Prochlorococcus marinus str. MIT 0918: one gene and its partner. The protein of the gene in region 2 interacts with the protein of the main gene of each other region in a pairwise test. Links are inferred from orthologs where the notes say so. Each region holds a gene or a part of one and is shown on either strand. Other genes may lie near its edges.

What was found.
Region 1: the proteins of eno (region 2) and rpe interact in binary tests that used the Escherichia coli proteins (3 or more experiments, as listed by UniProt). The link is inferred for Prochlorococcus marinus str. MIT 0918 from one-to-one orthologs.

The regions. Positions count from the first base shown.
Region 1 is NZ_CP114780.1:466,473-482,928, forward strand. Bases 254-2,994 are described here. They hold rpe (ribulose-phosphate 3-epimerase), read left to right. Parts: upstream 254-1,160; coding sequence 1,161-1,829; downstream 1,830-2,994. Other genes in these bases: glpX (class II fructose-bisphosphatase), read right to left, coding at 254-951; ccsB (c-type cytochrome biogenesis protein CcsB), read right to left, coding at 1,845-2,777; O5636_RS02515 (LptF/LptG family permease), read right to left, coding at 2,806-2,994. Also shown: more of glpX, read right to left, coding at 1-253; more of O5636_RS02515, read right to left, coding at 2,995-3,981; lptB (LPS export ABC transporter ATP-binding protein), read right to left, coding at 4,006-4,734; O5636_RS02525 (DUF309 domain-containing protein), read right to left, coding at 4,891-5,271; translational GTPase TypA, read right to left, coding at 5,272-7,074; O5636_RS02535 (M15 family metallopeptidase), read right to left, coding at 7,164-7,922; chlP (geranylgeranyl reductase), read left to right, coding at 8,034-9,374; glyS (glycine--tRNA ligase subunit beta), read right to left, coding at 9,390-11,555; O5636_RS02550 (NADPH-dependent assimilatory sulfite reductase hemoprotein subunit), read left to right, coding at 11,644-13,440; O5636_RS02555 (M15 family metallopeptidase), read right to left, coding at 13,395-14,129; ATP-dependent DNA helicase RecG, read right to left, coding at 14,239-16,456. UniProt on the Escherichia coli protein: Catalyzes the reversible epimerization of D-ribulose 5-phosphate to D-xylulose 5-phosphate.
Region 2 is NZ_CP114780.1:1,474,272-1,490,949, reverse strand. What follows is about bases 5,412-8,374. They hold eno (phosphopyruvate hydratase), read right to left. Parts: upstream 7,561-8,374; coding sequence 6,262-7,560; downstream 5,412-6,261. Other genes in these bases: O5636_RS08005 (ATP-dependent Clp protease ATP-binding subunit), read left to right, coding at 8,143-8,374; gloA (lactoylglutathione lyase), read left to right, coding at 7,706-8,107; O5636_RS08020 (ABC1 kinase family protein), read left to right, coding at 5,412-6,224. Outside these bases: O5636_RS08050 (SulP family inorganic anion transporter), read left to right, coding at 1-1,135; O5636_RS08045 (sodium-dependent bicarbonate transport family permease), read left to right, coding at 1,159-2,151; O5636_RS08040 (P-II family nitrogen regulator), read left to right, coding at 2,162-2,443; O5636_RS08035 (NAD(P)/FAD-dependent oxidoreductase), read right to left, coding at 2,469-3,425; O5636_RS08030 (hypothetical protein), read left to right, coding at 3,690-4,196; O5636_RS08025 (hypothetical protein), read left to right, coding at 4,240-4,548; more of O5636_RS08020, read left to right, coding at 4,620-5,411; more of O5636_RS08005, read left to right, coding at 8,375-10,860; preprotein translocase subunit SecE, read left to right, coding at 10,954-11,196; transcription termination/antitermination protein NusG, read left to right, coding at 11,283-11,900; rplK (50S ribosomal protein L11), read left to right, coding at 12,022-12,447; rplA (50S ribosomal protein L1), read left to right, coding at 12,529-13,236; rplJ (50S ribosomal protein L10), read left to right, coding at 13,471-13,998; rplL (50S ribosomal protein L7/L12), read left to right, coding at 14,056-14,448; O5636_RS07970 (ribonuclease H family protein), read left to right, coding at 14,525-15,019; O5636_RS07965 (quinone-dependent dihydroorotate dehydrogenase), read left to right, coding at 15,012-16,190; O5636_RS07960 (pyridoxal phosphate-dependent aminotransferase), read left to right, coding at 16,181-16,678. UniProt on the Escherichia coli protein: Catalyzes the reversible conversion of 2-phosphoglycerate (2-PG) into phosphoenolpyruvate (PEP). It is essential for the degradation of carbohydrates via glycolysis.

The DNA of each region.
Region 1 (16,456 bases), 1.0 Mb from region 2 along the record:
TCTTGCAGTGCTATCAAGTGTACTTATTACTAAACTGCTTGTACGAGTGCAGTCTTTTTCAAATTTAACTCCATTGAATAAAAGGCCATCAGTAATACCACTTCCAGCAAAAACAACATTTTCACCTGATGCAAGCTCATTTGCCTCATAAATCTTGTCAACTTCTGTTATTCCCATTTCATTGAGGCGAGCAATATTACCCTCTTTTGTATAGTCAGCCCACTCTTTAGTCATTGCAATAGCAGGGTCATATATTAATTGTCCTTGAAAATGCCCCCCAAGAGCCCTCATTGCAGCGGCCGAGATAACACCCTCAGGAGCAGCACCAATCCCCATTAAGCAATGAGTCCCAGTACCAGCAAAGCCACAAGCTATTGCTGCTTGAACATCTCCATCAGAAATTGGTTGAACTCTAGCTCCAGTAGAACGAATTTCAGCAATTAAATCCTTATGCCTAGCTCTATCCATAACTACAATAGTCAATTCACTAACTGCCAAACCAAGACAGTCACTAAGAATGCTGATGTTTTTAGTAGCACTATTACGGATATCTACTTTGCCTTTAGCAGCAGGAGGAGCTGCTAATTTTTTCATATAAAAGTCTGGGGCATTAAATAATCCACCTCGGTCAGATGCTGCTAAAACAGCCATAGAACCTCTTTGATTGTTAGCACATAAATTCGTGCCTTCACATGGATCAACTGCAAAATCAACACCTGGTCCAGAGCCGCTACCCACTTCTTCACCTATGTAGAGCATTGGCGCTTCATCTCTCTCTCCTTCACCTATAACTATTCTTCCTTGCATTTCAATAGTTCCCATTCTTTTACGCATAGCTTCAACAGCAGCAGCGTCTGCTTCATCTTTTTTACCTAACCCAGTAAGTTCGGCAGAGGCTATAGCTGCCTGTTCGACAACCTCGAGAATTTCTTGAATGAGAGTGCGGTCCACTTTAGTTTTGGGAAATAAAGAAAGGGCTTAAGCAAAAGAACCCAGATAGGCAGGACTATAAATGATCGCCGAATATATCCGATCAAAAAAGCATCCAAATAAGAGGGTTAATTATTAGCTGAATAAGGGACAACTTTATCAGTGGAGGGACAAAGAGAGAAAAAAATACAATTAATTTATAGAATCAAGAAGTAATTTTCAAAATATCGATGAGCTCTAAATCACTTGTCATAGCGCCTTCGATCCTTTCTGCTGATTTTGCTCGGCTAGGAGAAGAGGTTGAAGCTATTGATAAAGCTGGTGCTGATTGGATCCATGTAGATGTCATGGATGGGCGATTTGTTCCAAATATAACTATTGGTCCATTAATTGTTGAAGCTCTGAGGCCAGTAACAAAAAAACCATTAGATGTACATCTGATGATTGTTGAACCTGAAAAATATGTAGAAGATTTTGCCAAAGCTGGGGCTGATCACATTTACGTTCAAGTTGAAGCATGTCCTCACCTTCATAGAAACTTGGGTCAAATTAAAGATCTAGGTAAAAAAGCTGGTGCAGTACTAAATCCTGGTACAAAGCTAGATACACTTGAGTATTGCTTGGAATTATGTGATTTAGTCTTAATAATGAGCGTGAATCCAGGATTTGGAGGGCAAAGTTTTATTGAAAGTCAAGTAGATAAAATACGTGATCTACGTCATATGTGTAATGAACGTGGTTTAGACCCTTGGATAGAAGTTGATGGAGGAATTAAAGCAAACAATGCGTGGAAAGTTATAGAAGCAGGTGCCAATGCAATTGTTAGTGGATCAGGTGTATTTAATGAACCTGATTATGCTAAAGCTATTGAGGGAATTCGTAACAGTAAAAAGCCATAGATAATAATATTTTTATTATAGAAACCATCCATAGCTATGGAGTCCAACGCCAAGAAGATTGACTCCTATATAACAAATTAATATTACAAATAAACCTATAACAGCAATAATTGCTGGCTTTCTCCCTTGCCAGCCTCTACTTAACCTGGTGTGTAGATAAGCTGCATAAATCAACCAAGAAATTAATGCCCAAGTTTCTTTTGGATCCCAACTCCACCAACTACCCCAAGCCTCGTTTGCCCAAACAGCACCACTAATAAGGCCAAATGTTAGAAGTAGAAAGCCAAAAGAAATTGTTCGATAACTTAAATTATCTATTTCCTCTGCATTAGAAAAATTAACTGGCGTTAAATTATCAATTTCAGGTAAAAACTTTCTGAATGATTTTTCCCGAAAGCCACCTATTCCCATTGAATTAGTTCTAAGCTGAAGGCTGGTGTTTTTATTAGTAAGAAAAACTGCAAATGATAACAAGGAACCTAAAATTAACGCCGCATAACTACACATAATCACACTTACATGCATAACCAACCAACTGGATTTAAGTGCAGGAACTAATGGAGATGATATTTTTAGCCCATCAGGCAAAGCAAAGCTTGCAAAAGCTATAGACAATAAAGATATTGGCGTCAATATTGCTTGAATTAATGGAGATGGCAAAACCCTTTCAATTAAAAGCTGAGTAAAAGTAAATCCCCAAGTCAAAAAGCATAGAGATTCATAAAGATTACTAATAGGGAAATGGCCAGACATCAACCATCGAAAAACCAATTGAGTAGCAAGTACAAAATTAGCCAATGCGATTAAAACTCTTACTGAACTAGAACTAGAACCACTTGAAATTTTCCAGAATGCAATAGGAAGAGATATTAAAATCAAAAAGAATGCTAAAAGACCCATTGCTATGGCTGGGTCTGCAAACGTTAAATCAAAAAGAGAAAAATTCATAATAAATTCATGCTTCACAATTTAATTGCTAATCACCTGCTTTATATAGCAAATAAATACCACCAGAAAAAGAAATTAAAACTGGAGACCATGCTCCTACTAAAGGGCTTAAAGCCCCAGAAACTCCTAAAGAACTAAAAACAAAACTGAGAATATAATATATAAGTATTAATATAATACTCATTGCAAAGCCCTGACTTTGACTAGTTCTTTCATACGACTTACATGCAAGTGAACTTCCTATTAAACTAAAGACTATACAAGCCATAGGCAAAGTAAATTTTTCCTGAATACGTACTTTCATTCTCCTAGCTTCCTTTAAATTTCCTGACAATTCATATAATTTCTCAGCTTTAAGAGCATCAGAAAGTGTCATATAGTTTGCATCTTTTGGTATCTCGGCAATCTTATTTGGGCCAGAATCAAGTGGGTAAATATAATTCTCAAACCTAATAGATGTAAAACCTCCACTTGGTGAAATAGTAAGAATATTGCCATCTTGAAAATCCCATGTTGCATTAGGTTCATTCCAAAAACCTCTCTTGGCTACCAACATTTGCTTATATCCTAATCTCGAGAAATCTAATACTGTCACGTCTATCATTTCCTTATTTTGAAACTCCTTTGCATAAAACAAATGCGTCATACCATCTACTGAATCATTTGATGAAGGATCAATTATTTTACCAAAGCGAGAATACATAATATCTGTAACATAATCAGAATGCATTGAGACTCCTAATCCTTTTCTTAAAGTTGCTTCTGCATTTTTATTCGAAGAAGGAACTATTAAGTCATTAAAAATAAATGTAATACCTGTCATTAATACACCTAAAACTAATGCGGAAGCTATTATCCTTTTTGTAGATACCCCTATACTTTTTAAAGCTTTAATTTCGCTGTTAGATGATAATCGACTATATGTTAATAAAGTAGCCATAAGTATGGCCATAGGAAAAGAAAGAACAAGAAAACTTGGAAGTTTAAACAAAAATACTTGTATAGCAAATTTCAATGAAAGACCTGACTCAACTATCTTTCTGACCAAATCAAACATCACACCAACAGAAAGAGATACTACAGTAAAAGCTGATATTGCAAAGAAGAATGGTGGTAATAATTCTCTAATAAGCCATCTATCTAGAAGAGGAATTACCTTCCATTTAGAAGAAATAAATCTCTGATATTTATTTAAAAAGTTCATAAGAATTATGAAAAATGTATTCAACTAAAGTTGAAATTCTTCACCAAGGTAATGAGCTCTCACTTGGGGGTTTATCGAAATTTCTGAGGAAGTTCCAGAAGCAAGTATTTTTCCATCACTGAGAATATAAGAACGGTCAGTAATGGCAAGTGTTTCTCTAACATTATGATCTGTAATCAATATTCCCATCCCTGCAATTCTCAAGTTTTGAATCAAATTCTGAAGATCTACTACTGCAATTGGATCAACGCCTGCAAATGGTTCGTCCAATAACAAATATTTAGGTCCTGATCTCCCTAAAGCAAGTGCTCTAGCGACCTCGCAACGTCTTCTCTCACCTCCAGAGAGTTGATATCCAAAACGATCCAAAAAAGAAATAAGATTAAAATCATTTATTATCTGTTCTCTTCTAATTCTCCGATGAGAGGAATTAGAGAGACTTTGGGCAAGAGCAATATCAAGATTTTCTCTGACTGTAAGGTTTCTAAAGATACTTGCCTCTTGAGGAAGATAGCCAATCCCTAAACGAGCTCTATAGGTCATAGATAAATTTGTTACCTGTTTTTCATCTAAAGCAACACTGCCAAAATCTGGAAAAAATTGACCTATAGAAAGATTAAAAGTAGTTGTTTTCCCAGCACCATTTGGGCCAAGAAGACCTACAACCTCACCTGGATTCACCTTTAAAGAAATATCCTTGACAAGGTCTTTCCCTTGTAGAGCTAATGAAACTTGATCAAGAATTAGGCTCATGATTAAAAGTTTAATATGGCATTGAGTGTTTTAGTTAAATAAATTTAATTATCAGATTTATATATTAATACGAATAGTGAGCTTAATAGAAAACATACAAATTAAAAATATAGTTACTAGCTTAAATTATAATTATTCAAATAGTGAAAATAAATCTCATTTCATCATAAGCTTTGGCAATGGTGTATTATCTAAGCTCAAACCACTCTGCAGTAATTTTAATCGTATTTCAACAATGTTAGAAAACTGAATAAGGTCTAAACCTAGATCAGGCAAATTAGTTTTTTTGATTTTCCCCAAACCTTCACCGTACAATATAGTGGCTCCTGAGTAATTTTGATTAGATAAATGCACCTCTGCCACAGCGATTTGTAATATAGCTTGTATTGTTAATCTTTCTTTACCATTTGTTTGATGCCATATTTCTTCAAAAACATCATGAGCTACATACCACTCTTGATTATTAAACAAATCAATAGCATGGTGAAAATTACTATCTTTTTGAGATAACAAATCTTCTGATTTAGTAGAGTTCATTTAACGTTTAACTTTCTTTTTATCTTTTAGTTTCCTTAACCTTATAGATTCAGGTGTAACTTCTAACATTTCACCAGGACCTATATATTCTAAAGCCCTTTCTAGTGTTATTTCTATTGGTGACTGTAAAGTATCAAGTTCTTCAGCTCCAGCGGAGCGCATATTAGTTAGTTGCTTTGTCTTACATATATTAATTTCTAAGTCTTGAGGTCTATTATGTTCACCAATGATCATTCCTTTATAAACCTTTGTTCCAGGGGATATAAAAAATTGACCACGGTCTTCAGCATTTTTTAGCGAATAAAAAGTAGAGACGCCTTCTTCAAAAGAAATTAAAACTCCATTCCTTCGAGCCTCAAATTCTCCTAACTTAGGTCTATATTCAAAAAATGAATGGCTCATTATCCCCTCTCCTCTTGTTGCTCTTATAAATTCTCCTCTAAAGCCAATTAAACCTCTTGATGGAATTAAAAATTCTAATTGTGTTCTTCCATCATTTGTATTTAGCATATTCTGCATTTCACTTTTTCTAGTGCCAAGTTTTTCTATACATGTTCCTACTGATTCTTCAGGAACATCTAAAACTAAAGTCTCTAATGGTTCACAAAGTTGTTCATCGATTGTTCGGAAAATAACCTGTGGTTGAGATACTTGGAATTCATAACCTTCTCTTCTCATAGTCTCAATTAAAATCCCTAAATGCAATTCTCCTCGGCCACATACAGCAAATCGATCTGGAGAGTCTGTTTCTTCAACACGTAAAGCAACATTAGTAAGTAATTCTTTAAATAACCTTTCTCGTAATTGCCTACTAGTAACAAACTTACCTTCTTTGCCTGCAAAAGGAGAATCATTCACAACAAATGTCATCTGCAATGTTGGTTCATCAACTTTAATTAGTGGTAAAGCCTTGGGTTCATCAGGACAAGCTATAGTCTCACCAATATTTACATCATCAAAACCAGAAACTGCAACAATATTACCTGCGTAAGCTTCATTTATATCTATTCTCTGTAGTCCTTCAAAACCCATTAATTTACTAATTCTTCCTTGTTTAACTTTGCCATCTTCTTTTATTAAAGATGCTCTTTGGCCTGATTTAATAACGCCATTATGAACTCTCCCAATAATAATTCTTCCAAGAAAATCAGAATAATCTAAAGAAGTAATTTGCAATTGCAAAGGTTTATTTTGATCTCCAATTGGAGGTGGAACATGACGAATTATAGAATCAAAAAGAGGTTTCATATTTTCACTATCGGTTGCCATATCAGGCTTTGCAAATCCTCCTAATCCACTTCCAAATAAATAAGGGAAATCACACTGATCATCATCAGCACCCAATTCTAGAAAAAGATCTAAAACCTTATCTACAGCCTCTTCAGGATCGACTCTGGCTCTATCAATCTTATTTACAAAGACAATAGGCCTAAGACCTTGTTCAAGTGCTTTTTTAAGTACAAATCTAGTTTGGGGCATAGGTCCTTCATTAGCATCAACAATCAACAAACAACCATCAACCATGCCTAATACTCTTTCAACTTCCCCCCCAAAATCTGCATGTCCTGGAGTATCAACAATATTTATCCTTGTTTCATTATAAGTAATTGCAGTGTTTTTTGAAAGTATAGTAATACCTCTTTCACGTTCTAAATCATTAGAATCCATAACACAAGTTGGCACAAACTCGTTATCTCTAAATATTCCTGATTGATTAAGTAAGGCATCTACAAGCGTTGTTTTTCCATGATCTACATGCGCAACGATTGCAATATTCCTTAGAGATTGTTGATTAGAAATCATGAAAATAGATTCTACCTAAGAAATTTAAAGGTAATAAAAAGCATCGAGTCAAAACAATATCTCAAAATGAGTAATTTTATTAAAAAAGCCTATTTTGATTTAGAGTTTTTTTCTATTCGCATCCTCTTGTTAGCTGGTTCAAACTGCTCTAAAGCTTCAACTGTTCCTTCAAACCTCCAATGCCAAGGCTCATAACTGACTCCCTGAGAATTCCCCTTTGGGAAAGATAAAACAAAATGAAATCGGGCAGCATTCCTTTGAAGCCATACAAAAGCAGGAGTATTTTCAAATTCAACTTCAAAATCTGTATATCTCATCGTTCCATCTCCAAGATCAATTGCATAACCAGTACTATGCTCTGAGTAACCTGGCGGTGCAGAAACTTCTGCTCTTTCAATAGCAATTTGATTTCGTACTGATTTATTTTCATAAAAAATATCTCTTTGCAAATCTATAGATCTGTAACCACTTAATAAAACCAACTGAATTCCTTCTGCTGCTGCTGCAGAACTCATTTTGGATAAGGCTTTGTAAGTATCTCTATGAACAAGTAATCCTGGATAGGCAGTTACTAAATCTGTTAGGGAAGCTTCTGGATAGGGGAAATGTCCTAACAAAAGACCATCAAATGAAGAACTACCTATTAATTCATTTTCTTGAAAAGGTTGTGATGATTTCTGAAATGATAAATATTTATAAGTAAGAAAAACAGAAAAGACGGTTAAGAAAATAAAACCAAACAAAAAAGACCTCAACCATTTAGAAGAGACCCGTCTTAAAGACTGAGACCTTCTGGCAAGAGGGATCTCATCGTTAGTACTACCTCCAGGTCCTCCTAGTTTGGTCACAAAAAGAAAGCCAAAACTTATTTCGATCGTAACGGTCTTAGCTAACTACTTCATACAGTAATTCTTCTTGATGTAGGTTTTTAAATAAGACAATAAAAAATTAAACTGAAAATGTTGCGTGTTGCAGTCATCGGTGGAGGCCCAAGTGGTTCCTGTGCAGCTGAAATCCTTGCTAAAGCAGGAATCAATACATGGATCTTTGAACGGAAACTAGATAATGCTAAACCTTGTGGAGGTGCCATACCCTTATGCATGGTTTCTGAATTTGATCTGCCTGATTCAATAATTGATCGTAAAGTCAGAAATATGAGAATGATTTCCCCATCAAATCGGGAAGTTGATATTAGTTTAGATAAAGTTTATGGAAAAACTGAAAATGAATATATAGGAATGTGCAGAAGAGAAGTAATGGATGCATTTATGCGAAATCGTGCAGCTGAATTAGGAGCAAATTTAGTGAATGGATTAGTTACTAAAATAGAAACTGGTGTTAATCGCCAAGGGCCATATCAACTTATTTATTCTGATTATTCTGGGGGTGGTTCTAAAGGTGAAACCAAAAAACTAGAAGTAGATATAATTATTGGTGCAGATGGAGCTAATAGCCGAGTTGCTAAAGCTATGGATGCAGGTGATTACAACGTAGCAATAGCTTTTCAAGAAAGAATCAAGCTACCAGAAAAAGAAATGGGTTATTACGAAGACCTAGCTGAAATGTATGTTGGAACAGACGTTTCTCCTGATTTCTATGGTTGGGTATTCCCAAAATATGACCATGTAGCAGTGGGGACAGGAACAATGCAAAAGAATCAAGCACTAATTAAAGATTTACAAGAAGGAGTAAGGGAACGTGCAATGAAAAGATTAGTTAATGGAGAAGTTATAAAAGTAGAAGCGCATCCAATACCAGAACATCCAAGGCCTAGGCGTGTTGTAGGTAGAATGGCTTTAGTAGGTGATGCAGCAGGTTATGTCACAAAAAGTTCCGGAGAAGGTATATATTTTGCAGCTAAAAGTGGAAGAATGTGCGCAGAAGAAATTGTAGAAGCAAGCCAGGGAGGAAAAAGAGTTCCTAGCGAAGATGATTTAAAAATATATATAAAGAAATGGGATAAAAAATATGGTGCTACATATAAGGTTCTAGAAATACTTCAAAACATCTTTTATTCTAATGATGGAGCTCGTGAGGCATTTGTTGAAATGTGCGATGACATTGATGTACAACGACTAACTTTCGATAGCTATCTATATAAAACAGTTGTAGCGATGAAACCTCTTCAACAGCTAAAGCTCACATTTATGACTTTAGGCTCTGTTTTAAGAGGCAGAGCACTTGCACCTAAAAGCTACAAACCTGTACCCAGTGCTGTTAGAGGAGAAGAAGAAGTTAATAAAATGTTAGAGGTTAGTACAATCAAAGGAGGTATTAAAGTAGGCAACAAATCAAAATAAATAATTTCACCTTAATTATTGAACTATTAAATTAAAATCAGCTATTTGCTGAGCTTGATTAACTAATATCGATAGTAGATTTAACCTATTTTTACGAACATCCTCATTATCAGTCATAACCATAACACTCTGATCCCCATCAAAGAATTGAGATAAAACATTGGATCCAGAAGCTAAGCCATTAGCTAATTTTTCATATTTATCAGGAGATGAGCTTTTGGCTATCGGTTCAAGAGCTTTAATTATTTCCAACATAGCTCTCTCAGAATCTTTTTCAAACAAATTCGGGTCTACAAAATTATCACAGCTAACTACATTAGATGGCAATGTACTCTTTGTAGCTAATTTAGAAGCTCTGTTAACAACCAATTGAACACCTACTAATGACTTTCCTTTTCTCATCTGAGTTAACAATGAAAGTCTATTCAAAACATCTATTGGGTCTTTCATTAGTCGTTCTATAGAGACTGTCTCCCCTGCCACAGATTGAACAAGATCAATATCAAAACCAAATTCTTCTAAAAGAGCTATTATTCTTTGATGAAAAAAAGCTAACAAATCATTAAATAAATTTTCAGTGTTGATCTTGAAATCCGGGAAAAGTTCTATCCAGTATTTTGTAGAAGTAAAGATTAAATCAAATAAATTAATTTGCCATTTTTGATTCCAAGTAATTTGCAAAATAGCATTTCCAGCTCTGCGCAAAGCATACGGATCTGAAGAACCAGTTGGCCTTTCACCTTTTGAAAAAATACTCAAAAGCAGTTCTAATCTATCCAATAAGGCAAGTGCTGAGCCAGCAGCTGACTCTGGTAATTTATCGCCATATCCTCGTGGCAAATAATGCTCCATTACAGCCAATGCAACATCCTTAGACTTCCCCTCTGCAAGCAGATATTTGCCTCCCATAACACCTTGAAGTTCTGGAAATTCTCCAACCATCTGACTAACAAGATCATGCTTAGAAAAATAAGCAGCTTGTCTCAAATGAGAAAAATTAACATCTGAAATTTTAAATTTACTTTCAAAAAGATCGACAAGCCATTCGATCCTTTTTACACGATCAAACAATGACCCTAATCCATCAGCAAATGTTACTTTTTTTAATTGATCTCTACGCACTGAACTAGTCGAGGACAAATCAGTATTTATAAAGAATTTTGCATCTGCAAATCGTGCCTTTAAAACTCGTTCATTTCCTTCTCTAATTATTTTATTTGATTTAGGCAACCCATTTGAAATGCAAAGAAAAGTAGGGGTTAAGATTTCTTTTGCATCTAATGCAAGTGGATTCATTACTGCATTTTTACGATATACAGGAATATATCGTTGATGCACTTGCATTACTGTACTTAAAACTTCTTGAGGGAGTTCTAAAAAAGACTTATCAAATCCCCCCTGAATTAATGACGGTGACTCAACTAGATCAGTAAGTTCATTTATTAGCGTATTACTCAAATTAACTTCACAATTATTTGCTAGAGAATATTCTTGTACTATTTTTTGTATGAATTTTGATCTTTCCTTTCTATCTACAATTACTCCTACCTTACGCATCTTAGAAGAATAATCTTCCGATGAATTAATAGTTACTAATTCCTTAAAAAGCCTATGACCTCTACTAATTCGACCAGAAAAAACTTTAGGATCTGAATCTGGAAGACTAATAGATATTTCTCTTTCATCAATAAGAGCGACAATCCATCTTATAGGACGTGAAAATCGTATATCACCTACACCCCAACGCATAAAACGCCTACCTTGAATATTATTAATCCATTTAGGTATCAATTGAGCAAGTAAATCAAAAGCAGTTTCTCCTTTTTTAATTGTTTTTCCAAATACAAATGCACCTTTAGAAGTTTCCTTGATTACTAAATCAGTAACAGAGATTCCATATCTTTTGGCAAAGCCAATAGCAGAAACTGTTGGAGCACCATTTTCAAATGCTCTCGAAGCTGGTGGACCTTTCCGTTCTTCAATTAGATCATTAGAGTGATCAGCTAAATTATTTATGCATACTAAAAGTCTTCTTGGCGTACTAGAGCATTTAATTTCTTGAAATTCAATACGATGCTCCTGAAGATCATTACGAACTAACTCTTCAAGCTGAGGAACAACCAATCTAGCAAAATCCGCAGGAAGTTCTTCAGTGCCAATTTCAAGTAAGAAGTTAGACACAAAAATAAAAATTGTTCAACATCACTTTCTTGAAGATACAATTAAAAAGTATGATTGTAAGAGGTTAACTGGTTAAAAAAACCAATTCGTGACAACTAAAGGAGCTAAAACGAATAATCCTAATGATCTAGATCTTTTCCCCTGTATTGCTAATGGGGAAAATCACTCTAAATTTGAAGATTTTAAAGAGAATAGTCAGTTTCTAAAAGAACCTCTAAAGTCAGAACTTGAAAACTCAAACTCATATTTCTCAAATGATGCGGTTCAGTTATTGAAATTTCACGGAAGTTACCAACAAGATAATAGAGAGAATAGAAAGAAAGGATTAGAAAAAGATTGGCAAATGATGCTTCGCCTTCGAAGTCCCGGAGGTTATATACCTGGCCCTCTATTTATTGCATTAGATGACTTAGCTGAACGACTTGGGAATAAAACATTACGAGCTACAACAAGACAAGCTTTTCAAATGCATGGAATCAGAAAAGAAAATCTAAAAGAGGTTATCAATACTATTATTAAATCAATGGGATCCACTCTTGCTGCATGTGGTGACATTAATAGGAACGTGATGGCGCCTGCAGCACCATTTAACAATAATGGATATCCTACAGCCCGTAAATTGGCAAATGAGATAGCAGACTTATTAACCCCAGTAGCTGCAGAAGGAACTTACCTTGAGTTATGGGCTAATGGAAATCAAAAATATAAAATTTCTCATTCACCAAAAGTTAAAAGTATTAGAAAAAAACAATATAAAAAAGGCTTATTCAGTGGAGCAAAAAATGAACCTCTTTACGGAGCAACATATCTGCCAAGAAAGTTTAAATGTGCCGTTACTGTCTCAGGAGATAACTCTGTTGATCTTTTGACGCATGACATAGGATTAGTTGTCTTTACTAAAAAAAATGGCACCTTAAAAGGCTGTAATGTCTATGTCGGAGGAGGGATGGGGCGAATGCATAACAATGAAACTACATTTGCTCGCATTGCTGATCCTCTTGGTTACGTAAATAGTGAGAATATTTTAAGCTTGATTCAATCAATCTTGGCTTTTCAAAGAGATTATGGGAACAGAAAGCTAAGAAAAAATGCTCGCATGAAATATTTAATTCATACCAAAGGTATTAAATGGTTTAGAGAAAAACTTATCGAAGAATATTTTAAAAATGAAATTCTACAACCTAAACCTGAATTGCCAACAGAGCTAAAAGATTATCTAGGTTGGAACAAACAAGATAAAGATCTTTGGTTTGTTGGGATCCCTCTTTTATCAGGTCGACTTAGTGGAATTATTAAGTCAAAGATAAGGTTTCTAGTTGAAAAGTATCAATTAGAAGTACGCCTCACACCTAATCAAGATATATTGCTTTGTAATATAGGTAATTTCCAACGTTCCTCTATTGATCAGGAATTACAATCGGTAGGATTAAATCGCGTACCATCAGTCAATAGCATTGCAAAACATGCTATAGCTTGTCCAGCACTTCCTTTATGTGGACTAGCCATAACAGAAGCTGAACGTTTTCTTCCACAAATAATCAGTAGAATAGAAAAACAACTTCAAAATCTAGGTATTAATCGATCAATTTTGTTAAGAATGACAGGGTGCCCAAATGGATGTGCTAGGCCATATATGGCTGAATTGGCCTTAGTAGGAAGTGGTTCTAATCAATATCAACTTTGGCTAGGTGGAAGTCCAAACTTACAACGGTTGGCAAAACCTTTTCTTCAGAAAATGCATCTAGACCAACTAGAAGTAACTTTAGAACCATTATTTCTTCAATGGAAAGAAGTTTCTAGCCATTGTAGTTTTGGTGACTACATTTATAGTTTAAAAGATCAAGAAATTAATGAATTACTTTCACAAGTGTCAACTGCACCATAAAAACATTCTTTAAATTGTTTACCCCATGCCCAAAGCTGATCTCCAAAACTAAAATGCCACCATTCATTAGGGTGTTGTACGAACCCAGCCTCTTGCATAACATTTTTCAAAAGACTTCTCCTAGCATGCCATAAATACTCATTAAAAGATTGATCATGATTTTTAGTTTTAGAGTAATAATCTGGAGTTGAAACTGATCCCATAAAATCTATTTCCCCTCCCATATCTAAGGGATTGCCATTACTCAATGCAAGCGTTAAATCTACAGCAGCTCCAGTACTATGCGGTGGTGGCATAGAAGAGTCCATACATGGCAATGCCCAAAATTTGTTAACGGAGTCAATAACTTCGATTATTTCTGGATTTTCAGAGCCTAAATTTCTATTAATCCCACGTGCAATACATTCTTGATTTATTGAATATTCATACATAAACTTTTGAACTCTAATTGGTCGCCAAGCATCAAAGATAGCAAGTCGATATTTATTATGTGACTGTTTTAAAAATCCTTGAGCTGCAAGTAAACGTTTTGCAACTTCTTCTCTTAACATCCAAGGGGAATCTAAAGTCCCATATGGAGCTCCTAGAGATTGATAGCAATGAGGTTCTAGTCGATAAAGTTCTAATGGTAAAGTAACTAGTTCTTCACTGGAATGTTTTATGAGTACTTTTTGCCATGGTCTTAACACTTAAACAATCCTTTTTTTGGTAGTAGAAAAAATAAAAAACGTCTTTTATAATTATGTTATAACCTTTATATAATCAATCGGTTTACAAGATTTACCTTTTAAAAACATTTTAATTAAGTTGTGTCATAAACATTAGTCTTTTCCAATGATCTTTCAACATCTTTTTGAGTAAAACATGATGATTTAATTCAGGGTCATTCTTCAATATTCTAGATGCTTCATTTCTAGCAGACTCAAGAATAGTTTCATCATCAACTAAGTTTGCCAATGCAAAATCAGGAAGGCCTGATTGTTTTGTTCCTAAGACTTGCCCAGGCCCTCTTAAACGCAAATCAATCTCTGAAATATCAAAGCCATTATTTGAATTAACTAACACTTCTAGCCTACTTCTTGATGTAGTAGTTGAAATTCCATCAATCAATACGCATTGAGAAGCATTAGTTCCTCTACCTACTCTCCCACGCAATTGATGTAATTGAGCCAATCCAAAACGATCAGCATGATCTATTACCATAACAGTTGCATCAGCTACATCTACACCAACCTCAATCACAGTAGTTGATACAAGTATCTCGATCTGTTTCTCTGCAAATCTTTGTATAGTAGATTTCTTCTCAACGCTTGGCATACGTCCATGCAATAAGCCAACTTTATATTGAGGGAATATATCAGTAGACAACTCATGATAAGTATCTATTGCTGAACGCAATCTCAGCTTTTCAGAGTCTTCAACTAATGGCAGAACAAAATAGGCTTGAAGTCCATTCGCAACTTGATCTCTTATTATTTGATATGCCTGGTCTCTTTCATTATTGGAAATTAAGATAGTTTTAACTGGTGTTCTTCCGGGAGGTAATTCATTGATTTGACTAACATCCAAATCTCCATATAAAGATAATGCAAGGGTTCTTGGTATTGGTGTAGCAGTCATTGTCAATAAATGAGGGTGTAGTCCTTTGTTTAGTAAAAGGTTTCTTTGATTAACTCCAAAACGATGTTGTTCATCTACCACGACAAGACCTAATCGCTGAAAAGATACAGCGCTTTCAATAAGTGCATGTGTTCCTACAAGAATCTTTAAATTACCTGTTTCCAAATCAGTATAAATTCGTTTTCTATCTGAAGCAGACGTAGATCCTGTCAGTAACTCAACAGTTACATGCAATTGAGGTAGCCATTTGCAAAGATTTAGATAATGCTGTTGAGCAAGAACCTCAGTAGGCGCCATTAATGCACCTTGCCATCCTGAATCAATAGCAATTAAAAGAGCAGCAATGGCAACAACTGTTTTTCCACTACCTACATCTCCTTGCAATAATCGAGACATAGGTTGTTCCATAGCAATATCAGCCTCAATTTGATTTAGAACTTGATATTGAGATTTAGTTAATTCAAACGGCAAAAGAGTAAAAAATTTGGAAGCCAAATCAGAACATCCTTTTTTCAACGACAATATTGGAGCTTTACAGTTTTGAAGTTCTAATCGGCGTTTTATTAAGCCAAGTTGTAAAAAAAGAAACTCATCAAAAACCAATCTTCTTTTTGCTTCTTTTAGAGAATCCTTGTTACTAGGTCTATGAATTTCTCTAATAGCATCGCCTTTTTTCAGTAAAGATAATAATTGCCTACTTTCATCATTTAATGGCTCTGGCCAGACTGATGTTACAGGAAGAACTAACTGAACAAAACTTCTAAAACGATCTGGTGTTAAACCATCTGTTAAAGAATAGATTGGTAGTAATCTACCTATACTTTTTGATTTAACTAAAGAATATTGACTTTCAAGAATCTCAATCAAAGGATCATTTAAAGTTTTGCCATAACCATTCGATTTAACTAAACCACTTACAGCTACAATTGTTCCTTTAGCAAAACTTGTCTCTTGTTTTTTGAGAAAGTATCTATTACTAAATCTTCTGCCTATAAAAAATCTTGTCACCTTAATACGACCAGTTATGTCCTCAAGATGTAACTCAAGAACAGATAAATTTTTATTTCTAGGACTTGTATAAGAGTTAGCACGTCTTATTGTCGCAACAATAGTTGCTGTTTCACCTGATTCTAGGAAAGCTATTCTTTTAAGGGAAGAATAATCGACATAGTCTCTTGGGTAATATAAAAGAAGATCCCTTACCTCAATGATTCCTAAATTTTCAAAGCACTTAGCATATTTTTCACCAATCCCTTTTAGTTTTAGTATAGGTGTGTCTAGTGTAACTTGATCATCAGTTTTATTATAAGGTTGTTTAATATTTTCATTCGCATTAGATAATCTCAAATTTGGAGGTTTAAATGGTGTTATAACGTTCTGATGTTGCCTTCCTAAA
Region 2 (16,678 bases):
ACCTAATGGAGCAGCAATTGGAGTTGCAATAATGACTCTTGGAATAGTTTTCTTAACTCCAAGGAAAGTTAGTCAATGGATTCCATCTCCCCTTTTAGCTCTTTTAATAGTTACTCCTCTCTCAATTGTTCTTTTTGGAAATACTGCATTAGATAGAATTGGAGAGATTCCAAGAGGAGTTCCATCTTTTAATCTTCCTAGCTTTAATCAATATTTGCCAATAATTTTCAAAGCAGGTTTAGTTCTTGCCGTATTAGGGGCAATTGATTCTTTATTAACTTCATTAGTTGCAGACAATATTTCACAAACACGTCACAACTCAGATAGAGAACTAATAGGACAAGGGATAGGCAATGCTATAGCAGGAATGTTTTCTGGTCTCCCAGGTGCTGGAGCAACTATGAGAACAGTTATCAATGTCAAATCTGGAGGAGCCACCCCCCTCTCTGGCATGGTTCATTCAATAGTATTGTTAATAGTATTAGTTGGTGCTGGTCCACTTGCTGAACAAATACCAACAGCCCTTCTTGCGGGAATTCTTATAAAAGTTGGCCTAGATATTATTGACTGGGGTTTCTTACTTAGAGCTCACAAACTTTCTTTAAAAACCGCAAGTGTAATGTATGGCGTATTATTGATGACTGTCTTTTGGGATCTAATCTGGGCAGTTCTAGTGGGAGTTTTTATTGCAAATATGCTCACAATAGATTCAATTACGCAAACTCAATTAGAAGGAATGGATGCTGATAACCCTCTTGAAAATTCAATGCAAGATCTACCTTTACCTGAGGATGAGCAAAAAATATTAGAAAGTTGCGCTGGTGAGGTAATGCTATTTAGACTTAAAGGCCCACTCAGTTTTGGAGCAGCTAAAGGTATCACAGAAAGAATGATGCTAATTCGAAACTACAAAATATTAATTTTAGATATTACTGATGTTCCTAGACTAGGAGTTACAGCGACATTAGCTATTGAAGATATGATGCAGGAAGCGCAAATTAACTCAAGAAAAGCGTATGTCGCTGGAGCAACCGGCAGAGTGAAAGATAGATTATCTAAATTTGGAGTGAAAGGTCTAATTGGGTCAAGGAAGGAAGCTCTTCAAGCAGCCAGTAATGATCTTAATAACGTTTAAAAGCATCAATTAGCTATTAATTTATGGAGACTAATCTTGTCTTACAAAATGTACTTACTCCTCCTGTCCTTTTCTTTTTCTTAGGAATAGTTGCTGTTGTTCTTCGCTCTGATCTAGAGATTCCAGCACCATTACCAAAACTATTTTCTTTATATCTACTTTTAGCAATTGGTTTTAAGGGGGGCATGGAACTTGAAAGCAGTGGGTTAGGGGGTCAAGTATTACCTACTGTTGGTTCAGCTATAATTATGTCTCTTGTCATTCCATTAATTTGTTTTGTAATTCTCAGACTTAAGCTTGATGTATTCAATTCAGCAGCTATTGCAGCAGCTTACGGATCAATAAGTGCAGTTACTTTTATAACAGCTGAAAGTTTTTTAGAAAGTCAAAATATACCTTTTGACGGTTTTATGGTTGCTGCTCTTGCACTAATGGAATCGCCGGCAATTATTGTTGGTCTTATTTTAGTAAAGATAGCAGGCACAAAAAATCGAAGGCCAGATTCAAGACCAATGAAATGGAGAACGATATTAAGAGAGTCTGTTCTCAATGGATCAGTTTATTTACTTCTTGGCAGTCTATTAATTGGATTTTTAACTGCAGCACATAATCCAAGCGGTGTTGAAAAAATGCAACCATTTACCGGCAAGTTATTTTATGGCGCAGAGTGCTTCTTCCTGCTTGATATGGGTATAGTCGCTGCCCAAAGACTACCTGGTTTAAGAAAAGCAGGATCATTTCTAATATTTTTTGCTGTACTAATACCTCTATTTAATGCATTATTGGGAATAGCTGTCGCAAAAGCATTAGTGTTAGGTCCTGGTAATGCTTTATTATTTGCTGTTCTTTGTGCAAGTGCATCATATCTTGCAGTACCAGCAGCTATGCGCATGACCGTTCCTGAAGCCAAAGCAAGTTATTACATTTCAACTACTCTTGGTTTAACATTTCCTTTTAATATAGTTATTGGAATTCCACTATATATGGGATTAGTGAACACATTTATTCCTTCTTAGCGCACCAAGAATGAAAAGATTAGATCTTATCTTTAGCGAGAGAGAATTAGACGCAATTCTAACTGCTCTTGAAAATGCAGGAGCACCAGGCTATACAGTCATGAAACATGCTACTGGCAGAGGCCCTGAAACAATAGTTTCAGAAGATATGGAATTCTCAGGATTAGGAGCTAATGCACACGTAATAGTTTTTTGCGATGAAGATATTATTAATAAAACAAGAGAAAATATAAAGTCTATATTGAATTATTATGGTGGTGTTGCCTATGTATCCGAGGCAACTCCATTATAAATTTGAAAATAAATGAATATATTTTTCAGGTGTGAACCCAATCCACACGAATAGATTTACGACTATTCAAAAATCTATCAATAGCCATAGCAGCTATGCATCCATCTGATGCAGCGACAACAGCTTGCTTAAAAGGAGTATTTCTAATATCACCAATTGCCCAAACTCCTTCAGAAGTAGTAGACATAAAGTCATCGACTACAACACCTCCATCCTCTTTCAATGCAATTTGATCCCCTAAAAAGTCAGTAATAGGTTTAGAGCCACTCATATAAACAAATACACCTTCAGTAGAAACTAATTGATTCTCCTCTTTAGCTCGATTTTTCAAAAGGATTCCTGACACGCCTTGATCATTACCTTGTATTTCGAGCAACCTAGTTCTACTCCAATGTTTTACATTAGATTGTTTTATTAAACTTTGAGCATGGGCATCATCTGCTTTAGGGTCACTTGATGTAATCCAATGAACAGTAGATGCAAATTTAGTCAAAACATTGGCTTCTTCAATCGCCTCTTTATTAACTCCAACTACAGCAACTTCTCGATTTCTATAAAAAGCTCCGTCACAAGTAGCGCAATAACTAACACCTCGTCCTAAGAATTCGGCTTCACCCTTGAAAGAAGCTGGCCTGCCCATGGCGCCACTAGCAAGAACTAGCGCTCTTCCCTTAAAAGTTCCCTCTGGTGTATATACGGTTTTCCAATCCCCATTGACATCGACTCCAAAAACCTGTGCTCGACGGTAATCTGTACCATATTTAACAGCTTGGTCTCTCATCAAATTCAATAAATCTTCTCCGCTCATATCCGTTGGGACTCCAGGATAATTTGCAATTTGATGCGTAATGGCAAGAGCTCCAACCGAAGGGTTCTTATCTAAAATAACTGTCTTTAGATCTGCTCTTGATGTGTAAAGAGCACAGCTGCAACCAGCTGGGCCACCTCCTACTATCACCACATCTGTTTCAATTGTTTCCAAAACTCACCCTCGGGTTAAATTGCTTTGCTATTACTTTATAAAGCTTAGAACGCAGAAAGAAGAAAAATAATCAAAGCTTAATAGCAAGAATATTTCTATTTCAAAATCTATTGAGAACTAAAAAAATTGTTTTTGATCGTCTAACAGACTAAATTACAACATAGAAGCAATTAAATTAATTCTTAGGCTTAATAGTTCTAAGCAAGAAAAAAATAGTATAATTTTAGAATAGATGAACTAAAATGCATGCATTAAAAACTAAGTATGATTAGAAAAATTCTAATATTCTGGTTATTTCCTTTTACAATTGGTGTTTGCCTTGCGATTGGTTACAAAATAACTAACCATTTTTTAAAGGCAGAAAACCAACAAAACAAACTAGCAGGTATACAAGAAAATATAAAAGAAAAATATACTGAAATTGATTCTATAAAAGGAGCTATTCAAATTGAAAATTCAAATCAATTGCAAAGGAGAACCGATATAAAAGAGCAAAATAACATTTCAAATTTTGCACCCAAAATAAACACATCCTTAATGAAGAATAACTCATCAAAAAATGATGAAAATGATCCTGATTTAACTGATAAAAAGATAATATCTAAAATTAAGCTATTAAACCAATCAAAATTCGCCAAAGAAAACTTATCCAATCTATCGAAAAATGATGATATTATAGTGACTCCAATCATAGAAATAAAAATTGATGGCTTGTCAAAAGAGGAAAAAAGTTTCTTTAATAGGCTTTTCAAAACACTTCCAAAGCCATAACTACTCCAAAATCTTATAAAGTCGAATTTATTAAAGTTGAGCTATGGTGTCATCTAAAACTTTTCTAAGAGCCACTGTTAGCAGGCTAAAAGTACGTTGTGAGAAAATAATTGTTTCTTCCATTTCCGAAGCATCTGTTTTATTTAAGAATGCTCCGGATCGAATTGAACAAGAATGGGATGCATTAAAAGAAGAAATTGTTAATGAAGCTTTTCGTCTAGATGCAATTAACAATCCTGAGACAGTCTCCCAGGATAGTCCACTACAAAATCAAGAGCCTGAAAGTTCTCAAAATCAAATAGATAGAATCAGAGAAAAAATTTCAATAATAACTAAAAGTATTGAGGGTTGAATTTGAACTCGTTTAACATTTTACAAAAAATATTTCGTAGAAATATACGAGCAGTAAGAATTTGGAAATCAGTGTTTTTATTACTATTTTTTCTATGGTATGACTCTCAAAAATGGAGCTATGTAACTGGCTTTCAAATTCACAAACAAGAAAAACGGCAAAAGGACAGAGCTAAATGGCTCAAACAAGAACTACTTGCTCTTGGCTCTGCATTTATAAAGCTTGGCCAATTAATCTCATCAAGACCTGATATCTTGCCCAAAAGTTGGATTATCGAATTAGCAGGCTTACAAGATAAAGTCCCACCATTTAACTTTGAGACAGTTCAAAGTTTATTAGAAATCGAATTAGGCGAACGCTGTAAAGAAATTATTGATCTGGATGAGGTCCCCATTGCTGCAGCATCAATTGCACAAGTTCATAAAGCATGCTTACGAAGTGGAAGACAAGTCGTTTTCAAGATTCAACGCCCTGGGTTAGAAAACTTCTTCAAGCTTGATCTTGAGGTCATGAAACAAGTTGCGGTTTTACTTCAAAAAAGTAAATATTTCAGCAAAGGTCGTGATTGGATAGCGATCGCAGATGAATGTAAAAGAGTTTTACTTAAAGAACTAGATTTTCGAATAGAAGCTCAATATGCAGCAAGGTTTCGACAACAATTTCTAGAAGATCCACAAATTAAAATTCCTGGAGTGATATGGGAATTAAGCTCACAAAAAGTTATCTGCTTAGATTATCTCCCTGGTATTAAAATCAATAATCAAGAGGAAATTTTAAAGAATGGTCTAAACCCTAAAGAAATTGCAGAACGAGGAGCATCCAACTATTTAAAACAACTTATTGAATTTGGTTTTTTTCATGCAGATCCACATCCTGGAAATTTAGCTATTTCTTCTGATGGCTCAATTATCTTTTATGACTTTGGAATGATGGGAATGGTCTCAGATGGTTTAAGAGAAAGACTTGGTAAAATGGTACGTGCTGCAGCATTAAAAGATGCCTCAAAACTAGTAAAAGAATTTCAGGAAAGTGGCCTACTTGAAGAAGGTATAGATTTAGGCCCTGTAAGAAGATTAATTAGAATAATGCTAAAAGAGCGTCTGACTCCTCCATTTGGCAAAGATACTATTGAAAAATTATCGGCAGATCTTTATGAATTAGTTTACAATCAGCCTTTTAGACTACCTGTTGAACTAATTTTTGTTATGCGCGCCCTCTCCACTTTTGAAGGAGTAGGAAGAAGTCTTGACCCAAGCTTTAATTTAATAGCGATAACAAAGCCATACTTAATTCCTCTCATGACATCAAACAATCCTAATGATCTCATTAATGAAATAGGTAGACAATTTGGTGAAATAGGGACGAAAGCTGTTGGTTTGCCAAAGCGTTTAGATGAAAGCCTTGAAAGACTTGAACAAGGAGACCTTCAACTTCAAATAAGACTGGGTGAGTCTGACAGGCAACTTCGTAGAATGATTAATGCGCAACAATCAATGGGGCAATCTATTTTACTTGGATGTCTTGGAATATCAGCAGCACTTTTAGGTTCTAGCAATAAGGCTATTTATTCATTATTACCTATCGCTATTGCGTTCCCAATAACAATGGGTTGGTTAAAGTTGCAATTGAAAATTAGAAAAGAAGAAAAACTTGAAAAAATTCAAGGTAACAAGTAAAAACCCCTTTTAACTCATTGATTGTTAATTAAAAAATTCAAATCGCTTTTCCTCTTGGTCCCAACCCTTTGGATCCTGCATATACTGCCTGTGCTCCTAATTCATCTTCAATACGAAGCAGTTGATTATATTTCGCCACCCTTTCACTTCTACTTAATGAACCAGTTTTTATTTGTCCAGCCCTTGTCGCAACGGCAAGGTCTGCAATAGTGGTATCCTCTGTCTCACCACTTCTATGACTAATAACACTTGTATATCCTGATCTAGTTGCAAGATCTATAGCTTGCAAGGTCTCTGTTAGAGAGCCAATCTGATTGACTTTTATAAGAATAGAATTAGCTATATTCTTGTCAATTCCTTTACTTAAACGAGTTGAGTTGGTAACAAATAAATCATCTCCAACAAGTTGAATTTTTCCACCTAATTCCCTAGTCAAAATTTCCCATCCGTCCCAATCATCCTCAGCCAATCCATCTTCTATAGAAATGATTGGATAAGAATTAACTAACACTTTTAACTCTTCTATCATTTCTTCACTAGAAAAATTACTGCCTCCAAAGCTATAAAAACCATCTTTGAAAAATTCAGTACTGGCCACATCCAAAGCTAATGAAACATGTTCTCCCGGAATAAAACCAGCTTTCTCTATTGCTTGAACAAGCAAATCCCCTGCCGCTTTATTACTTGAAAGATTTGGAGCAAAACCACCTTCATCTCCAACTGCTGTAGATAAACCCTTATCACTCAGAAGATTTTTTAGAGTATGAAAAACTTCCACGCCTATCCTCAACGATTCTCGAAAAGTCTTAGCACCATGAGGAACTAACATAAATTCTTGAAAGTCAAGATTGTTGGCAGCATGAGCACCTCCATTAATTACATTCATTAATGGCACCGGCAATAATGTAGACATAGGATTGCCCAAGTAACGATAGAGAGGCATATCAAGAGCATTAGCTGCAGATCTTGCCGTAGCAATACTTACAGCAAGGATTGCATTTGCTCCAAGATTCTCTTTATTAGCGGTTCCATCGAGCTCCTGCATTACAGAATCAACAGTAACTTGATCAAACGCTGATAAACCGCAAAGAGAAGGAGCTATACGTTCTTCAATATTTTCAACTACTTTTGTAACTCCCTTCCCCATATATCTTTTGCCACCATCTCTAAGTTCATGGGCCTCATAGGCCCCTGTACTTGCGCCACTGGGGACAATTGCTCTTCCCTTTGCTCCTCCTTCTAGTAAAACTTCAGCCTCAACAGTGGGATTCCCCCTTGAGTCTAGAACCTCTCTCGCAAAGATTGTATCAATTACTAGATCAAGAGAATCAATCACGTGAAAAATTAGCTTTTCTTCAATCTTATGAGTTCTTAGACCCATTGAGTCACTATTTTTTAAGTTTAAGGTATTTGCAAAGCTTGGAAGAAGCGAAATTATTAAAGGAAAAAGATATAAATTATCCAAAAATAGGCATCACAACATGCAAATACTTCACACAATGCTGCGTGTTGGAGATTTAGAAAAATCCATTTGGTTTTATACCAAAACACTTGGCATGAAACTTTTAAGGCAAAAAGATTATCCCGCTGGTCGATTTACGCTTGCATTTTTAGGATATGCGTCAGAAGAGGAGGGCACAGTACTTGAACTTACTTACAACTGGGATACAAAGAATTATGATTTGGGCAATGGTTTTGGTCATATTGCTCTTGGAGTTGGAAATATATATGAAACATGTGCATCAATTAAAAAAAATGGTGGCACAGTAACTAGAGAACCTGGGCCAATGAAACATGGGACAACAATTATTGCCTTCATAGAAGATCCAGATGGCTACAAAATTGAATTAATTGAAATTTCCTCAAGAAATTTGAACCAATAAATCAGATCTCTTATATGACCAGCCAAAAACAAACCATGTCCAAAAGCTTAACCACTAATCCTGACTGTTTTAGTGATGATGCATGGAATCTAATCCTTGCTAGCGAAGAAGAAGCAAAAAGGTGGAGACATGAATACTTAGATATAGAACACCTGCTTCAAGTCCTTTTTACAGAAAGAATCTATCAGGAAACAATTAATGCATTACCAATTAATCAAGCTGAACTTTTAGATAAGTTAGAAGAGTTTCTTGCAAGTATAGAAACTACAAAATCAAATAAATTATTTGTTGGGGAAGATCTAGAAATTCTTTTCGATACAGCAAATAATTTTCGCTGCAGGTGGGGTTCAAAGTTCATAGAGATATCACACTTACTTATAGCTATTGGAAGAGATAAAAGAATTGGTACTGAAATTTTTAACGAGTTAGGCCTCACTAGTGAAATTTTAGAAGGGGAATTAAGGCGGTTACCTAAAAATATCAAATCGAAGAAAATATTAAATAGAAATACTACGAATAGCAATTTTTCAATTAAAAATGATCAAACCAGGGAAATCAAACCGTCCAATATCATTAGGAGTGATTCAGTTGAGATTGTAAAACCATTAAAAATAGAAAATCAGCCTAGTCCATTAGAAATCTATGGGAAGGATCTTACTCTGGCAGCTAAAAAAGGAGAATTAGATCCTGTCATTGGTAGAGAAGAAGAAATTCATTTAACTATTAAAGTTTTATCTAGAAGAGGTAAAAATAATCCTATTTTAATTGGCGCACCAGGAGTAGGGAAAACAGCTATAGCTGAATTATTAGCACAAAAAATAGTAGTTGATGAAGTTCCTGATTCAATAAAATCTTTGCAACTTATTTCATTAGATATTGGTGCATTAATAGCAGGTGCAAAATTTAGAGGTCAATTTGAAGAAAGACTTAGATCTATTCTTGAAGAAGCAAGCAAAACGAAATCAGGTGTTGTTTTATTTATAGATGATTTGCATACAATTCTTAGTCCTGAAAGATCTAGTACTGATGCTGGAAGTATATTAAAACCAATTTTGGCCAAAGGAGATATTAGATGTATTGGTACAACTACTCCAGAAAATTATCGTAGAACAATTGAAAAAGATCAAGCATTGAACAGACGGTTCCAACAAATAATGATTAAAGAGCCAAATATTGACTTAAGTGTAGAGATTTTACGAGGAATTAAAGAGCGTTATGAGAGCCATCATGGAGTTAAAATTACTGATGAAGCTTTAATTGCTGCAAATCGTTTTGCAGACAGATATATAAGTGATCGTTGCCTGCCTGACAAAGCTATTGATCTGATTGATGAAGCATCAGCACAATTAAAGATGGAAGCTAATAACAAACCAAAGATTATTTTAGCAACTGAGTCTAAAATTAATGAGTTAGAACTTAAATTAATAGATAGAGAAAAATTTAGTCAATTAGGAGAAATAGAAAATATTGAGAAAGAAATAGATTTAACAGCTATACATCTAAATAATTTGCTTAAGAAATGGAAACAAGAAAAAGAACTAATGGAAGAATTAAATGAATTAAATAAAGATGAAGAAGACACTAAAGTATTACTCGCAAAAGCAGAAGAAGAAGGGAACCTGGAAGAGGCTGCAAGACTTAAAAATGAAACCTTAAATGATCTCAAACAAAAAATATATGAAATTAACTATTCTATTGAAAATGATAATACACTTATAAAATATCAAGTTGAAGAAGAAGATATTGCAGATATAGTTGCTCGTTGGACTGGAATACCGGTCAACAAAGTCCTTGCGGGAGAAAAACAAAAGCTATTGGACTTAGAAAAAGATTTGGCAAATAAAGTAATTGGCCAGCCTGAAGCTGTAAAAGCAGTTGCTGCAGCAATAAAAAGAGCTAGAGCCGGCATGAAAGACAAACGAAGACCTATAGGCTCCTTCCTCTTTTTAGGGCCTACAGGAGTAGGTAAAACAGAGCTTGCTAAAACTTTGGCTGCTTCATTATTTGACGAGTCTGAGGCACTGATAAGACTAGATATGAGTGAATTTATGGAAAGGAATGCTGTCGCAAGATTGATAGGCGCACCTCCTGGATATGTTGGATACGAAGAAGGTGGACAATTAACCGAATCAATTCGCCGAAAACCATATTCAGTTCTTTTGTTAGACGAAATAGAAAAAGCTCATTCAGATGTATTTAATATTCTTTTACAAGTCCTTGATGATGGACGATTAACTGATTCTCAAGGAAGAACGATTGACTTTCGCCATACTGTTGTTGTAATGACAAGCAATCTTGCAAGCAGAGCAATCTTAGAGAATGCGAAGTTATTACAACAACAAATCCAAGCTGAAAATGATCTTGAAGCAAACCTTGATGCAACTATTGAAAAAGCATTAAATCAACAATTTCGACCTGAGTTCTTAAATCGCATAGATGAAATCATTCGCTTTAGTCCTATTAACAAAGAGAATTTAAAGAAAATAATTCAACTTCAATTAATAGATCTCACAAATCTACTTGCTGAACAAAATTTAGAATTTCGAATTGATAACGCAACTATAGAAGCACTGGCGCTAGAGGCCTATGAACCTGAGTATGGAGCAAGACCTTTAAGCAGAATTCTTAGAAGGCGCATAGAAAATCCCTTAGCCACAAAATTATTAGAAGATAAATTTATAGGAGCAAAAGCTATTAGAGTAATAACTTCTGACGAAAATCCAAATTCTTTAGAATTTTTGGCAGAAAATTAAAATAATGATATCTAGACTATCAATTAGGCTATTAGCTTGCCGGATGAATAATTCTCCTGCATGCAGGCCATATTAGCCTCAAGCTTAAACACCGTGACAAGTTCAACTCCTCAAGAAAGCCCAAAACCAGATTCTATTGATAGTGAAGATAAACCTTCAATTAACAAAGGTTTTCTTAGCTCAACTATCGATGAGTTAAAATTAGTTGTCTGGCCCAGTCGGCAACAACTTTTTAGTGAATCAATAGCCGTAATATTAATGGTTTCACTATCTGCAGCATCAATTGCAGCTGTAAGCCGTTTTTATGGTTGGGGCGCATCACACATTTTCCGTTGAACCAAGAATTTTCAACTTTTCCATCCACCTAATTCCTCTTAACAGTGTCAGAGATTGATCCCACGATTCAAGAACCCTTAGAGATAATGGATCTACCTAATTCTCAAGTAGAAGACGAAGGTATTTCTTCAGCTAAAACCAGTATCGCAAGATGGTATGCAATTCAGGTTGCATCCAGTTGTGAAAAAAAAGTCAAAGCCACACTTGAACAAAGAGCAGTGACTCTGGGAGTTAGCAATAGAATTATAGAAATTGAAATTCCTCACACACCTGCTGTAAAATTAAAAAAAGATGGCAGTAGGCAATCTACCGAAGAAAAAGTATTCCCTGGATATGTACTTGTTCGAATGATCCTTGATGAAGACACTATGATGGCTGTTCGGAGCACTCCTAATGTAATTAATTTTGTTGGAGCTGAAGATCGTCGCTCTACTGGGAAAGGAAGAGGTCATATAAAACCAAGACCACTAAGCAGGCAAGAAGTAAATAGGATTTTCAAACGAGCAGCAGAAAAGAAAACTGTTGTTAAGCTTGATTTGACTGAAGGCGATCAAATTATTGTCACTTCAGGACCTTTTAAAGATTTCCAAGGCGAAGTAATAGAAGTCTCTGGAGAAAGAAGCAAACTAAAAGCTCTACTCTCAATTTTTGGAAGAGAAACTCCAGTAGAACTAGAATTCTCTCAAATTAATAAACAGAATTAACTAACTGATTCCTTGTTCATGCATAATTAGTTCTGGGCATACAAACCAATAGGTTGACCAAAACCTTTTAACAAACTTTTCCTTTAACCAGGCAATTCGTAATTAATCCCTTTTCAAGAAGATGGCAAAGAAAACTGTAGCTGTGATCAAGTTAGCCCTGCAGGCTGGCAAAGCTAATCCAGCGCCTCCAGTTGGCCCAGCTTTAGGTCAACATGGAGTCAATATTATGGCATTCTGCAAAGAATACAATGCCAGAACTCAAGATAAAGCCGGTTTTGTTATCCCTGTTGAAATCTCTGTCTTTGAAGATAGAAGTTTTACTTTTATCACCAAAACCCCCCCTGCATCAGTCCTAATTACTAAGGCTGCAGGAATCCCTAAAGGATCAGGGGAATCAGCCAAGGGGCAAGCAGGTAGTATAAATCGTGCTCAGCTTGAAGAAATCGCCAAAACCAAATTGCCCGATCTCAATTGCAACAACATAGAATCAGCAATGAGGGTTATTGAAGGGACTGCTCGGAACATGGGCGTTTCCATAACGGATTAATTTTCTCTTTATTTCCTTTTCAAGTAGGCTTCCCAACTATCAAGGGGGAGACAAATTTGTCGACAGCACCCCTACTCTCTTATGAAAAAACTCTCCAAAAGAATGACAACCTTATCTTCAAAAATAGAAGATAAGCCCTATTCACCTCTAGAAGCAATTTCTCTCGTTAAAGAAAATGCAACTGCAAAATTTGATGAAACCATAGAGGCTCATGCTCGTTTAGGAATTGATCCTAAATATACTGATCAACAAATTCGAACAACAGTTACTCTCCCAAAAGGAACAGGGCAAAAAGTACGTATAGCTGTTATTGCTAAAGGTGAAAAAGTAGCTGAAGCAAGTGCAGCAGGTGCTGATTTAGCTGGTGAAGAAGAATTAATTGAATCTATAAACAAAGGAGAGATGAATTTTGATCTTTTAATTGCTACACCTGACATGATGCCAAAGGTAGCCAAATTAGGCCGAGTACTTGGACCTAGAGGTCTAATGCCCAATCCGAAAGCTGGAACTGTCACAACTGATCTTGGGAATGCAATCAAAGAATTCAAAGCTGGAAAACTTGAGTTCAGAGCAGACCGTGCAGGAATTATTCACGTTCGTTTTGGGAAAGCAAGCTTCTCAGCAGAAGACCTTCTAGAGAACTTAAAAGTTTTACATGGAACAATTGATCGAAATAAACCTAGTGGAGCAAAAGGCCGTTACTGGAAAAGTCTTTATTTAAGTTCCACTATGGGGCCTTCCGTAGAGGTAGATATGGCTTCGTTGCAAGACAGTGCAGACGAAGGGTAGCCCCTTTGCTGTATCTTAGAGAGATTGGCTTAGCCAAACGGGCATGCGCCCGGCCTAAGACAGCAGGTTTAAAATTACTAAATACCACATTTAGTGATTCTATATAAAAGTCCTGCCGAGGTAGACGCAACACGATTTTCCTAATTGGTTTGAATCGACAGCGGCCTCGTCTCTTTCACTAGAGAAAATACGGCCGTATGTCCGGCTTCTTCCCCCGATTCGATCCAATTAACTATGGGCCGCACGCTGGAGAGCAAAAAACAAATTGTCGAAGAGATTAAAGGCCTCCTCGATAAAGCTGAAATGGCTTTAGTTCTTGATTACAGGGGCTTAACCATTAAAGAAATGTCAGATCTGCGAACTCGATTAGAGCCCAGCAGCGGCATTTGCAAGGTAACTAAAAACACCTTGATGCGCCAAGCAATTAATGGTAATTCTTCTTGGTCAGGCCTTGAATCGTTGTTAAGTGGCACAAATGCATTTGTTCTTGTAAAAGGCGATGTAGGTAGTGCTCTGAAAGCTGTCCAAGCTTTTCAAAAGGAAACCAAAAAATCCGAAACAAAAGGCGGCCTCTTTGAAGGCAAACTCCTTAGTCAGGACGAAATAAAAGCAATAGCTGCATTGCCTTCCAAAGAAGTCCTTATGGCTCAAATTGCTGGTTCAATCAATGCGATTGCTACAAAAATTGCAGTTGGCATTAATGAGGTTCCTTCTGGTCTAGCCAGATCACTAAATCAACATGCTGAGAATACTAAAAGTTAACTCAGCTCAACCTTCGACTAAATCTTTTTCTCCCTAAATATCTGCCGTATTCAAATCATGTCTTCAAAAACAGACGAGATTCTCGAGTCCTTAAAAAGCCTTTCATTACTTGAAGCCTCAGAGCTTGTTAAGCAAATAGAAGAGGCCTTCGGTGTTTCCGCCGCCGCATCTGCTGGCGTTGTCATGGCTGCTCCTGGCGCCACTGGTGGCGATAGTGAAGGTGCCGCAGAAGAAAAAACCGAATTTGATGTAGTGCTCGAAAGTTTTGAGCCATCAGCAAAAATCAAAGTCCTAAAAGAAGTTAGGAATGCAACAGGGCTAGGATTAGGAGACGCAAAAGCTATGGTTGAAGCTGCTCCTAAAACTATTAAAGAAGGTGCATCCAAAGAGGATGCAGAAGCCCTTAAGAAATCTATAGAGGATGCAGGCGGAAAAGTAACTCTTAAGTAAATTCCAATTGCTTCTGACTAAGAATTTCTACAACCAATAACAAATGCCGGTCACAATGACCGGCTATTTTTTTCACATGATCAAACAGCATGGTCTAGTAATCGCAGCAGCCACTGATGGGGCATGTAGTGGAAATCCAGGCCCAGGAGGATGGGGTGCAATATTACGTTTTGAAGACGGGACCATAGAAGAGTTTGGAGGTTTTGCAGAAAATACAACGAATAATCGTATGGAACTTTATGCAGCTTTATCGATTTTAAAAAAACTAGAAAATCTCCCTAGACATCCAAATCTAAAAATTCGTACTGACAGCAAATATCTTATTGATGGCTTTGAAAAATGGATAATAGGATGGAAACAAAAAGGTTGGAAAACTGCTGCAGGTAAAAAAGTACTCAATCAAGATCTTTGGAAAGCATTAGACAACTCTCGGTTGCCGGATGTGTCTTTAGAATACGTAAAAGGTCATAGTGGCGATCCTGATAATGAAAGAGTCGATTATATAGCTGTGAGCTTTTCAAAAAGGATTGCGATACAACTGCAATGTGATCATAAAAATCAAAATGAATAGTAGATCACGTTCACAACTGTTCTCCAGTGAATCAATTTACAAGCAACTCATCAGTCCAATACTGGCTAAAGATGAAGGTCTAGACGCAGAACAGTTAACTCAATTCACCCTTAACAATCTTGGCAAAATCTCTTTACTTCGAAAATGGCCTGTCATATCTCAAGGCCTAGCTGTTTTAGCTAAGGAATTACAACGTAAAGACAATAAACTAGAGCAAAGATTATTTGGATGTCATTTTAAAAATCCTATAGGTCTTGCAGCAGGTTTTGATAAAAATGGAATTGCAGCTTGTATTTGGGAAGATTTTGGATTTGGATTTTCAGAGCTTGGGACAGTAACTTGGCATGCTCAAGAAGGAAATCCAAAACCTAGACTTTTTCGCCTTTCAAAAGAAAAGGCTGCTTTAAATAGAATGGGTTTTAACAATAATGGAGCAAAAGAACTAAGAAAAACTCTAGAAAGGCAAAGAATTGAATCCCCAGGGAAGAGATCTTCTATTGTTGGCCTCAACTTAGGCAAATCAAAAATAACTCCTCTTGAGCAAGCTGGTGATGACTACGCCTCTTCATTAGAACTTTTATCAGATTTTGCTGATTATGTAGTGATTAATGTGAGCTCACCCAACACACCAGGGTTAAGGAAGTTACAGGATTCTACTCAATTACGAAAATTAATTAAACGATTAAGGAGAATACCTTCTTGCCCTCCTTTGCTGGTAAAAATTGCACCTGACTTAGACAATCACCAAATTGATGGGTTAGCTCAAGTAGCTTTTGAGGAAGGATTAGCGGGAATTATTGCTGTTAATACTAGTCTCAATCGTTTAGGCCTTGAAGAAAGAATCATTTCACAAACCGGAATACCTCTAAGTAAAGAAGAAGGGGGGCTCAGTGGTCGCCCTTTACGAAACAGAGCAGTGGAAATCATACGACGGCTACGTAAAAACTCAGGGAAAGAGCTTCCTTTAATTGGAGTCGGTGGAATTGACTCCCCTGAAAGTGCCTGGGAACGTATTACAGCTGGAGCTTCTCTTATCCAAATCTATACAGGGTGGATTTTTCAAGGGCCAATCTTAGTACCTAATATTCTTGAAGGGTTAACATCTCAACTTAGTCGTCATGGATTTAAAAATATCTCAGAAGCTATTGGAAGCGATGTGCCATGGATTTAAAAGCTAATCAGTATAATAATTCACTATCAGCATACATGCTTCAACATGGTGGAAATCTAGAAGAAGAAGCAAAAAATTTAGGAGTAGATATAAATTCACTTATAGATGCGAGTGCATCTATAGTCCCTTTTTCATTACCTTCAAAATTACATCGACATTTGCATGAAGCAATTGATAGCCAAATAATCAGATCCTATCCAGATCGAAATCACAACGACATACGAGAAGCACTTGGCCGTTATCATCAAGTTTGTCCGACCATGATCCTACCTGGGAATGGTGCGTCAGAATTAATAACTTGGGCAGCACATGAAGCATCAATACATGGAATCAGCATATTACCTTACCCAGGGTTTTATGATTATAAAAGAGCTCTAGATTGCTGGGGTGGAAAATACATCCAGAAACCACTGCCTCTACATTGGGATAAAGAATATCCTAAACCTTTCCCATGGGCAACTAAAGCAAAAGTGCTTTGGATAACTAAT